DNA from 2 places in the Cellvibrio zantedeschiae genome. Region 1 is predicted to be linked to the other one. Evidence: predicted binding sites of a transcription regulator. Region 1 holds the regulator's gene; the other holds the start of a gene.
What was found. The regulator FliA, encoded in region 1, starts transcription of late flagellar genes. The targets are predictions, from matches to a motif close to TAAAGTTATNNNNNNNNCGGCCGATANCC.

Region 1 (4,278 bases):
TTCAGAGGTAACTTCGCGTTTACCGTTGCGCAAAATATCGAAAAGGTTTTCAGTGAGATGACAGCATTCCACCATAGGTGTGAGCGACAAAAAGCCAGCCCCACCTTTTACAGTGTGAAATCCACGAAAAATCGCGTTTAATAAATTTTTATCATCAGGACGCTGTTCAAGATCAACTAGTTGTTGCGAGAGGCGCTCTAAAATTTCGCCTGCTTCAACTAAAAAGTCCTGAAGAATATCCTCGTCATCACCAAAACTCATTCAGCTATTCCCCAAAAACATTTGGCTCTAGAAACCGAGACTGGATAAAAGGTCATCAACTTCATCCTGACCGGAAACTACGTTCTCACGTTCTTTATTAATTTGTGGGCCTTCAGCCTCGTGCTTACGTTTTTCAATTAAGTCATCGATATTTTGCTCGCCATCCAAGTTATCGACGATGCCGGTGATTTCTTCAACCTGACCAGCCATGCGCACTAAATCGACTAAATCTTTTTCAACGTCTTTGATTAAACCTATAACACGCTTTAATACCTGGCCGGTTAAATCCTGAAAGCCTTGTTCGAGCACAATGTCTTGTAAACTTTTGTTCAAACGCTCGGTGCCTACTTCCATTTGCCCGAGAAAACCATCCATACGCTCGTACAATTCACGGAATTCATCGGCAGACATTTCGCGGCGTTTTAAGCGTGCCCAATCATTTCGCAACAAGCTGGCTTCCTGACCAAGATTTGCTGCAATTGGTGCAGCTTCGTCAACCATATCCATGGTTCTCTCTGCTGCTTTTTGCGTAAGTTCAATAACGTAATTCAAACGATTAGATGCGTCATGAATATCTGAACCTTCAATTTTTGGAGGCTGCTTGCTGAGATCAGCATCTACATTGAAATTCACAATAGCATTGTGCAAACCGCGAGTTAATTTACCCACCGTTTGAAAAATATGGCGATCACGTGATTCAGTAATACTTTGAATAAGCGCAGAAGCTTCTTCAAACTGATTGCCTTGCAATTTTTCCGTTAACAGCTTTGCACATTCTTTGAGTTCGGCAATGAACAATTCGTTGTTAGGATCGACTAATATCTCGGATGCCATGGATATGCCTTATTGTTAGGTTGTGGCAGCAAAACGTTTTTTTGTTAGCCAACACGCTCAAATATTTTTTCAATTTTTTCTTTAAGCGCCTGCGCCGTAAAAGGTTTTACGACGTAACCATTTACCCCGGCTTGTGCTGCCTCAATAATTTGGTCGCGCTTGGCTTCTGCAGTAACCATAAGCACCGGCAAGGTGGCGAGTTTTTCGTCGGCACGCACAGCGCGCAGCAAATCAATACCCGTCATGCCAGGCATGTTCCAATCTGTTACCAAAAACTGGAAGTCACCGCTCTTGAGCATGGGCAATGCTGTCATGCCGTCATCCGCTTCATGGGTATTTGAAAAACCCAAATCTCTCAGCAGATTTTTAATGATCCGCCGCATCGTCGAGAAGTCATCGACAATCAAGATTTTCATGTTCTTATCCAAAGCAACCTCCGTCACACCTACAGGAATTTCGTTTACTGTTAGTCTAGCCAGTGTTGGCGATCTAGCCAGTTTTCTGACGTTAAAAAACTTTTTTAATTACTTATTGAGCTTTATTTGTTCGAAGTGTTTGCATGACAAGCAACCTCCACGGCACCTACTCCTGCGTTGCCGTTGGGGGGTAATGCTTTTAACCCTGCGACTGCCAACCCGCCAAACGCGATTTCAACCGCGAGGCAGCCTGGCTATGAATTTGGCTAACGCGCGATTCGCTCACCCCCAGCACCAACCCAATCTCTTTAAGGTTGAGCTCTTCGTTATAGTAGAGAGCAAGCACCATGCGTTCGCGTTCGGGCAACTGACTAATAGCGGAGGCGAGCGCTTTCTTTAAGCCTTCGCGCTGCAAACCTTCAAAAGGACTGGCGAATGCACTGCTGGTTTCGCTTGCATCTATATTGCTGTCTTCTTCGCCGAAGGTTTCTTCATAGCTGTAAAGACGACTGCAGTTGGAGTCTTGCAGCATGGAGTGATATTCCTCCAGGCTCACCTCAAGCTCGGCAGCAATTTGGGCATCCTGGGCATCGCGACCCGTGCGGGCTTCTACAGCTTTAATGGCTTGGGCAATACGGCGGGAATTGCGGTGAACCGAGCGCGGAGCCCAGTCGCCACGGCGCATTTCATCGACTATGGAACCGCGAATGCGGATACCGGCATAGGTTTCGAAACTGGCGCCTTTGGAGGAATCGTATTTTTGTGCAGCTTCGATCAGGCCAATCATTCCAGCCTGAATAAGATCGTCTACCTGCACGCTGGCAGGCATACGCATCATCATGTGGTAGGCGATGCGCTTCACGAGGGGCGCAAACTCTTCAATGCGCGCGTTGTGAAGGCTTTGCTCCGTTTTATCGTACATGGCTAACCTATCAACTGCGGCCATAAGTCATACTCAGTAGCGGTCATTCGCCGCACGAAGTAAACGTTCTACAAAAAATTCCAGACGCCCGCTAGGACCGCTCGGCAACGGCCACTTGTCCACGGTTTGCGCCAAACCACGAATCGCAACGGCGGCTTTAGAAGTAGGTGCAAACTCCAGCAAGGCTTTTTGTTTGCGTACGGCGTTACGTACTTCTTCATCGAAGGGAACCTGGCCAACGAACTGCAGGGTTACGTCGAGGAAGCGTTCGCACACGGTATTCAGTTTGTTAAACATGCTGGTGCCTTCCGCCGGATTGCGCGTCATATTCGCGATCACGCGGAAGCGTTGCATGTTGTACTCTTTGTTAAGAAGTTTGATGAGCGCGTAGGCGTCTGTAATGGAAGAAGGTTCATCGCAAACGACTACAACAACCTCATTGGCAGCGCGCACAAAGCTGACAACTGTATCTGAAATACCGGCAGCCGTATCTATAATAAGCACATCAACTTGATCGCTTAACTCATTGAAAGCGTTGATTAAACCGGCATGCTCAGCAGCACTTAACTCGGCCATGCGCTGCACGCCGGACGAAGCTGGAACAATCTTGATACCCGCTGGACCATTAACCAAAACATCCATTAATGAATGAGTGCCTGCAAGCACATCAGCGAGTGTATGAGTGGCTTTTAAGCCGAGAAGAACATCGACATTCGCCAACCCGAGGTCGGCATCAAACAGGACTACGCGCCGGCGCATTTCCGCCAGGGCGATACTGAGGTTCACGGAAATATTGCTTTTGCCGACTCCGCCTTTGCCGCCGGACACGGCGATAACTTGTACTGGGCGCATTGATTATTAACTCCAACAACCGGCCTAAATCTAAATTTGTGAACTGAGTATAGATACTGATTTGGATTGTTACTGACTTTTTATAACTGGTTTTGTAATTTCAAAAGCAAAATCCCCCCGCCTGCGGCGACCCCCTTTTCAAAGGGGGTTGATCAGTGCCACAAACACATTAAGGCACTTTTACATCCCCTTTGGAAAAGGGGGACCGAGGGGGATTTGTTTTAAGAAACCGCCGAAGCCGGGTTGGTTTTCAAAAGTGCCACAGCCTTAGCCACCAATTGATGCGCACGCGCTACTTCAATATTTTTAGGGATATCCTGACCATCAGTTGTATACACCACAGGCAAACGATTTTGCGCAACCACCCCTAAGGCTTCACCCATGCTGGCAGTTTCATCTAACTTGGTTAGTACACAACCTTGCAAGCGCGCAGCGCCGTAAGCGTGGACAGAGGCTTTCAACATTTGCTCTTGGCTATTGCAGGAAAGAACTAACAAACTCTTCACTTGTGGCTGATCTGCCAAGGCTTTTAATTGTGCCTTCAGGTGCGGATCCCCATGACGAAAGCCTGCTGTATCAATCAAAATCAATGAACAGTGACGCAAACTGCGCAACAGGCTTTCCAACGAATTACTTTCATCCACTACGCGCACAGGCACTCGCAAAATACGTGCAAGTGAACGCAATTGGTCGTGCGCTGCAATGCGATAAGTATCTGTAGTAATCAAGGCAACTTTGTCAGCGCCGTGCTGCAATACATAACGCGCAGCAAGCTTGCCGATGGTAGTAGTTTTGCCAACGCCGGTTGGGCCGACAAACGCAAACACACCGCCTTGATCAACTATATCGCGGCCAGCAACAGGTAATTGATGAGCCAGGTTTGCCAAAGCATCTGGCCAGGCATCACTCACCGATTTAGTTTTTGTGCAGCGGTTCAATACATTTCCAACCAGAGCCGAAGGCAAACCCAAACGCTCCAAACGACGCCCTACA
Region 2 (4,278 bases), 860 kb from region 1:
GCGAGGAATAATCAAGATAACCTTTTAATGTGTCAGGCAGCGGTATGTGTATAGCTTGTGTTGATTGTTGCAGGGCGCCTTTTTGTTTGAAGATGTTTAGCTGTAGATGATTCCGGGTCAATTGGGTGTATAGGCGTAATGCCGCCGGAGAGCTTTGTTGCTGGGCGCTTTCCGGGCGAAATAAAACACACAAACCATTGCCTTCATTACAGGCCAAAAGGCATTTTCGCAACTCGGTATAACTCAGGTTTTGGCGCTCTTGCCAGGCGAATAAAACTTCACAAGCTTGGGTGCGAGCCAATTCGGTAAAACTTGTCAGAAAGTCAGCTTTATTGGAAATCCGGACAACGACGATCCGATCCAGATCTATACCTGCCTGGATAAATGTCTGGCAGAAGGGCTCCCCCGGTGGATTCAGTAACAAGATGTAGCCGCTGATCATCTTGAGAACCGGTAAAAATAACAGCCACTCTTGTTGCTGCAACCCTTTTTGGCAGACCTCAATCAAGCTGGATGTTGGCCAACCTTTGTTAAACAGAGCTGCATTAATGTCTGCATAACCCGTATCCAAGGATATTTGTGGGGCAGGGCTATAAGCCTTGCCGCGCCATATATCGCTGCGATTAAGCAGTTGCTCCAATTCAATTTCGGGAGATGTCGGCGGGTTTAAGTTTGTCATAAATGCAATCAAAACTGTATTTATATACAGTATAATGCAAGCAGGACAGAATGCGTCAAGCACTGCTTAGAATATTTAAGCTTGCTTGTAAGAGGGGAATCTAATTTATCAAAATAACTGAATGTGAACCAAATTAGCTTAATAAAAAGCTTTATTTTTAGCCTCTAATCTATTGAATTATATAAGAATGGCGTCCCCGGCAGGATTCTAACCTGCGACCTTACGCTTAGGAGGCATACGCTCTATACAGCTGAGCTACGAGGACTTTTTGATGGGCATTAATAAGCTTTGTGTAAATACCAATAACTATGACGCGCCGGCATTGTAGGGATTTTTTAGGGATAAACCAAGGTTTGAATAAGCGCGGGGAAAGCGACTTTGCTATCCGCGAAAGATAGCAAAGTGTTGAAAGGATTTTAAGCTTTTGCAACCGTGTGGGTGCTGCTGTAATTGGTCGTCGAACCCTTTTGCGTATAGAGCGAAGGCGTAGCGACTTGGCCGCGAAGGAGATTAAGTAGGTGCGACAAAGTTTGCTTGGAGCGATTGATCATTTTGCCGTTAACTTCATTAGCTGCCTGGCATTCGGTGAATTCGATAGTTAATGCCTCCCACGCCGGAATCAGGCTGAGCGTTAGGGCATCGCGCTCCAGAAAAGCTTTCCAGCCAGCTAAATCGGTTGTTAGCCCGGCGTTACGCAAAATTTGTTCGCGCTGGCGTGCTGTATAAGAAAGGTTGCCAAGTAGCTGATCTTTTTGGCTGACAATTTCTTGCATGCCTTGCAGCTGGCGCTGTTCCAGAAATTCACGTTCCTGGGTAAGGAGTGCTTTCAATTGTTGGATGGCACTGGAGTCTTGGGCGAGCATATCGCGCAAAAATTGGGTATTGAGAGACATAGCAACCTCACTGGTTTAGCGAATCTGGCCATTGTTGGGGTAAGGGCCAGATACGTTTGTAAAGAGTTCGGGTAAATCAGCTGTCGATTAACCTGAGGCTCGGCTTTTTAACCTATCTATTTCTTAACCTAAAAGTTCATCCTGATTGAGCATATTTTCAGCAATGCGCTCAGGATTAATTTCAAAGCGACCTTCTGCGATGGCTTGCTTGATGGCGGCTACGCGATCAAGGTTTACATCGGGCAGGCTGCCGATTTTGGCTTGCAGGCGCACCAGGTTTTGCGCTTCTGAACTCAGCACTACATTGTCTTTAGTGCTTGGTTCAGGCGTCGCCACAGGCGCGCTCTGGGTTTTGGTGCTGGTAGTGGCCACGGGCGCCGAACTTCGGCTGCGGTTGGCACCGCCAGATGAATTGATGTTGTTTGTATCTATAACCATGATTTCGTTCCCCAACGATTGCTATGTGTTCAAAGAGACTGGTGATAATAGTTTCCTATTAATCAGAGTTCCCTTATGAGGGTTGTCGGCCAGTAGCTCTGGAACTTTAGCAACTTTTTTGGCTTTTTGACTATTTAACTTCATTGTCTTCGTTTATGCCGGCTTGGCATCAACAGTCTTGCGTATTACATAATGCTTTGAACTTTACCGGCCGCTACAACCCGGGCATTAATAACGCGTGCCGATTGGTTGTTCTTAACCCGTATTTGCTGACCAATGCGCCCATCGGAAACCGCGGTACCATTGGTTTTAACGCTTATTTCACCGGCTGCTGCTTCCATGCTCACTGTATCGCCACGTTTAATGACGAGTGGAGCATCAAGCGCAGAGTTTCTAAATACTTCACCTTTATTCACTGTGAACTTTATTTCTTTGCCCACGATAGCGTTTGGCACAAGGGAAAAGCCCATGCGAAATTCGCTCACATCTTTAACTTCAGTGGTTAAATCATCCTCAGTAACCACATCTCCGCGCTGTAGGGTGCGGCTGGCAACTGCCACCGAGCGGTAAACCTTTGCCTGTGCAGGGACTAAAATTGTCCAGGATGACGTGCCTTTACAGGCAACCTGTACATTGATGTTTCCACCGCTGTTGGTTGTATCTTTAAGGTTTAACGAAAGGCTTTGATCGCAGCGAGCCAAGCGTAAACGGTTGTCCAGATTGCCTACTTTTACTTCTACTTTAATTGCCTGGGTTTTGCTGTATTCGTCCGTCAAAAACCGGGCGACTTGCAACTCTATTTGCCCAATATTCTCAATAGGTGCCTGAGCATTGGCGCTTTGGCTAAAGCAAACCGCTAACGCACAAAACCAGGTAATCCTGTTAATGCCTTGTTTGATGGGCGTGAACGCAATATTCAAAAAGAAAATTCTATAAAAACTACGAAATCTCATAATTTGTCCTATCCTCATAAGGCGGATTGCTGCTTTTGAACAAATCTACAAGTTTCATCTGCAATCGACCTAAAGAGTGACGGCTTTCAGCCGAAAAAGCTTACTAACGATGATAAAAGCAAAGTCTATGCCGTTTTCCCTGACTATAAAAAAGACAGCATAAAGGCAGCATAAAAAATCCCCAGGCAAGTTGCTTCACCAAAGCGGCTTGAACGTAAAATTTGTTTGATAAGAAAGAGGTGGTGGCATGGCCGGTGTAATGGATAGCGTCAACCAACGTACACAACTGGTTGGACAAAATCGTCTGGAGCTATTGTTATTTCGACTGGGCAGCCAACAGCTCTATGGCATTAACGTGTTTAAAGTGAAGGAGGTTCTGCAGTGTCCTCCTTTAAATGCACTTCCTGGCCGCAACTCGGTGGTTCGCGGTGTTGCCCACATTCGCGGCGGCACCATTCCCATTATGGATATGAACCTTGCCATTGGCCGCCGTGAACTGCCGGATATTGATAACTGCTTTGTGATCATCACTGAATACAACCGTACTGCCCAGGGCTTTCTGGTGCGCTCCGTTGAGCGAATTGTGAACATGAACTGGGGAGATATTCATCCACCACCAAAAGGTGCGGGTAAAGAACATTATTTAACGGCTGTCACTCAAGTGGATGGTCAGTTGGTGGAAATTATCGATGTGGAAAAAATCCTCGCTGAAGTGTCTCCAATGAAGGAAGACGTATCAGAAGGTGTTATTGAAGATGGTATTGCCGATAAAGTGGTGCAAAAACATGTGCTTATCGTTGACGACTCAACCATTGCGCGCAAGCAAATTCAACGCGTAGTTGAGGGCATGGGCATTCGCACGACGATCAAAAAAGACGGTGCAGAGGCGCTCCAATATTTGAAAGATATTTTGGCATCGGGCAAAGATCCCTATGCTGAGTTGGTAATGATTATCTGCGACATCGAAATGCCGGAAATGGACGGTTATACCTTCACGGCTGAGGTTCGCAATAATCCAGATTTGAAGAAGCTTCATATTGTGCTCCACACATCCTTAAGCGGTGTGTTTAACGAAGCCATGGTGCGGAAAGTGGGTGCGGATGACTTCCTCGCGAAGTTCCATCCTGATGAACTGGCGCGCCGGGTTAATGATCGTGTATTAGCAATTACGGGTGAAAGCTTATTGCCGCCCGATGCAGAGTAACTTCTCTCCGCGGAGGAGTTAGCTATGCAGAGTAATTGGAGCCTTGGGCTCACTAACGCGATGTAGTACTGCTAAGAGCATTTATGATAAATAAAGATTCAAATGATGTGT

Region 2: a site for FliA is predicted at 2,091-2,119, ahead of flgM (flagellar biosynthesis anti-sigma factor FlgM). Genes of this name have one in related genera too.

The regions. Positions count from the first base shown of each region.
Region 1 is NZ_BMYZ01000001.1:1,069,474-1,073,751, reverse strand. It holds gene IE104_RS04750 (chemotaxis protein CheA) at 1-261, opposite strand, end outside; gene IE104_RS04745 (protein phosphatase CheZ) at 289-1,095, opposite strand; gene cheY (chemotaxis response regulator CheY) at 1,140-1,523, opposite strand; gene IE104_RS04735 (RNA polymerase sigma factor FliA) at 1,711-2,433, opposite strand; gene IE104_RS04730 (MinD/ParA family protein) at 2,467-3,285, opposite strand; gene flhF (flagellar biosynthesis GTPase FlhF) at 3,507-4,278, opposite strand, start outside.
Region 2 is NZ_BMYZ01000001.1:1,930,412-1,934,689, reverse strand. It holds gene IE104_RS08585 (diguanylate cyclase) at 1-679, opposite strand, end outside; tRNA gene IE104_RS08580 (tRNA-Arg) at 868-944, opposite strand; gene IE104_RS08575 (flagella synthesis protein FlgN) at 1,096-1,572, opposite strand; gene flgM (flagellar biosynthesis anti-sigma factor FlgM) at 1,696-2,010, opposite strand; gene flgA (flagellar basal body P-ring formation chaperone FlgA) at 2,196-2,963, opposite strand; gene IE104_RS08560 (chemotaxis protein CheV) at 3,211-4,167, shown strand; gene IE104_RS08555 (CheR family methyltransferase) at 4,251-4,278, shown strand, end outside.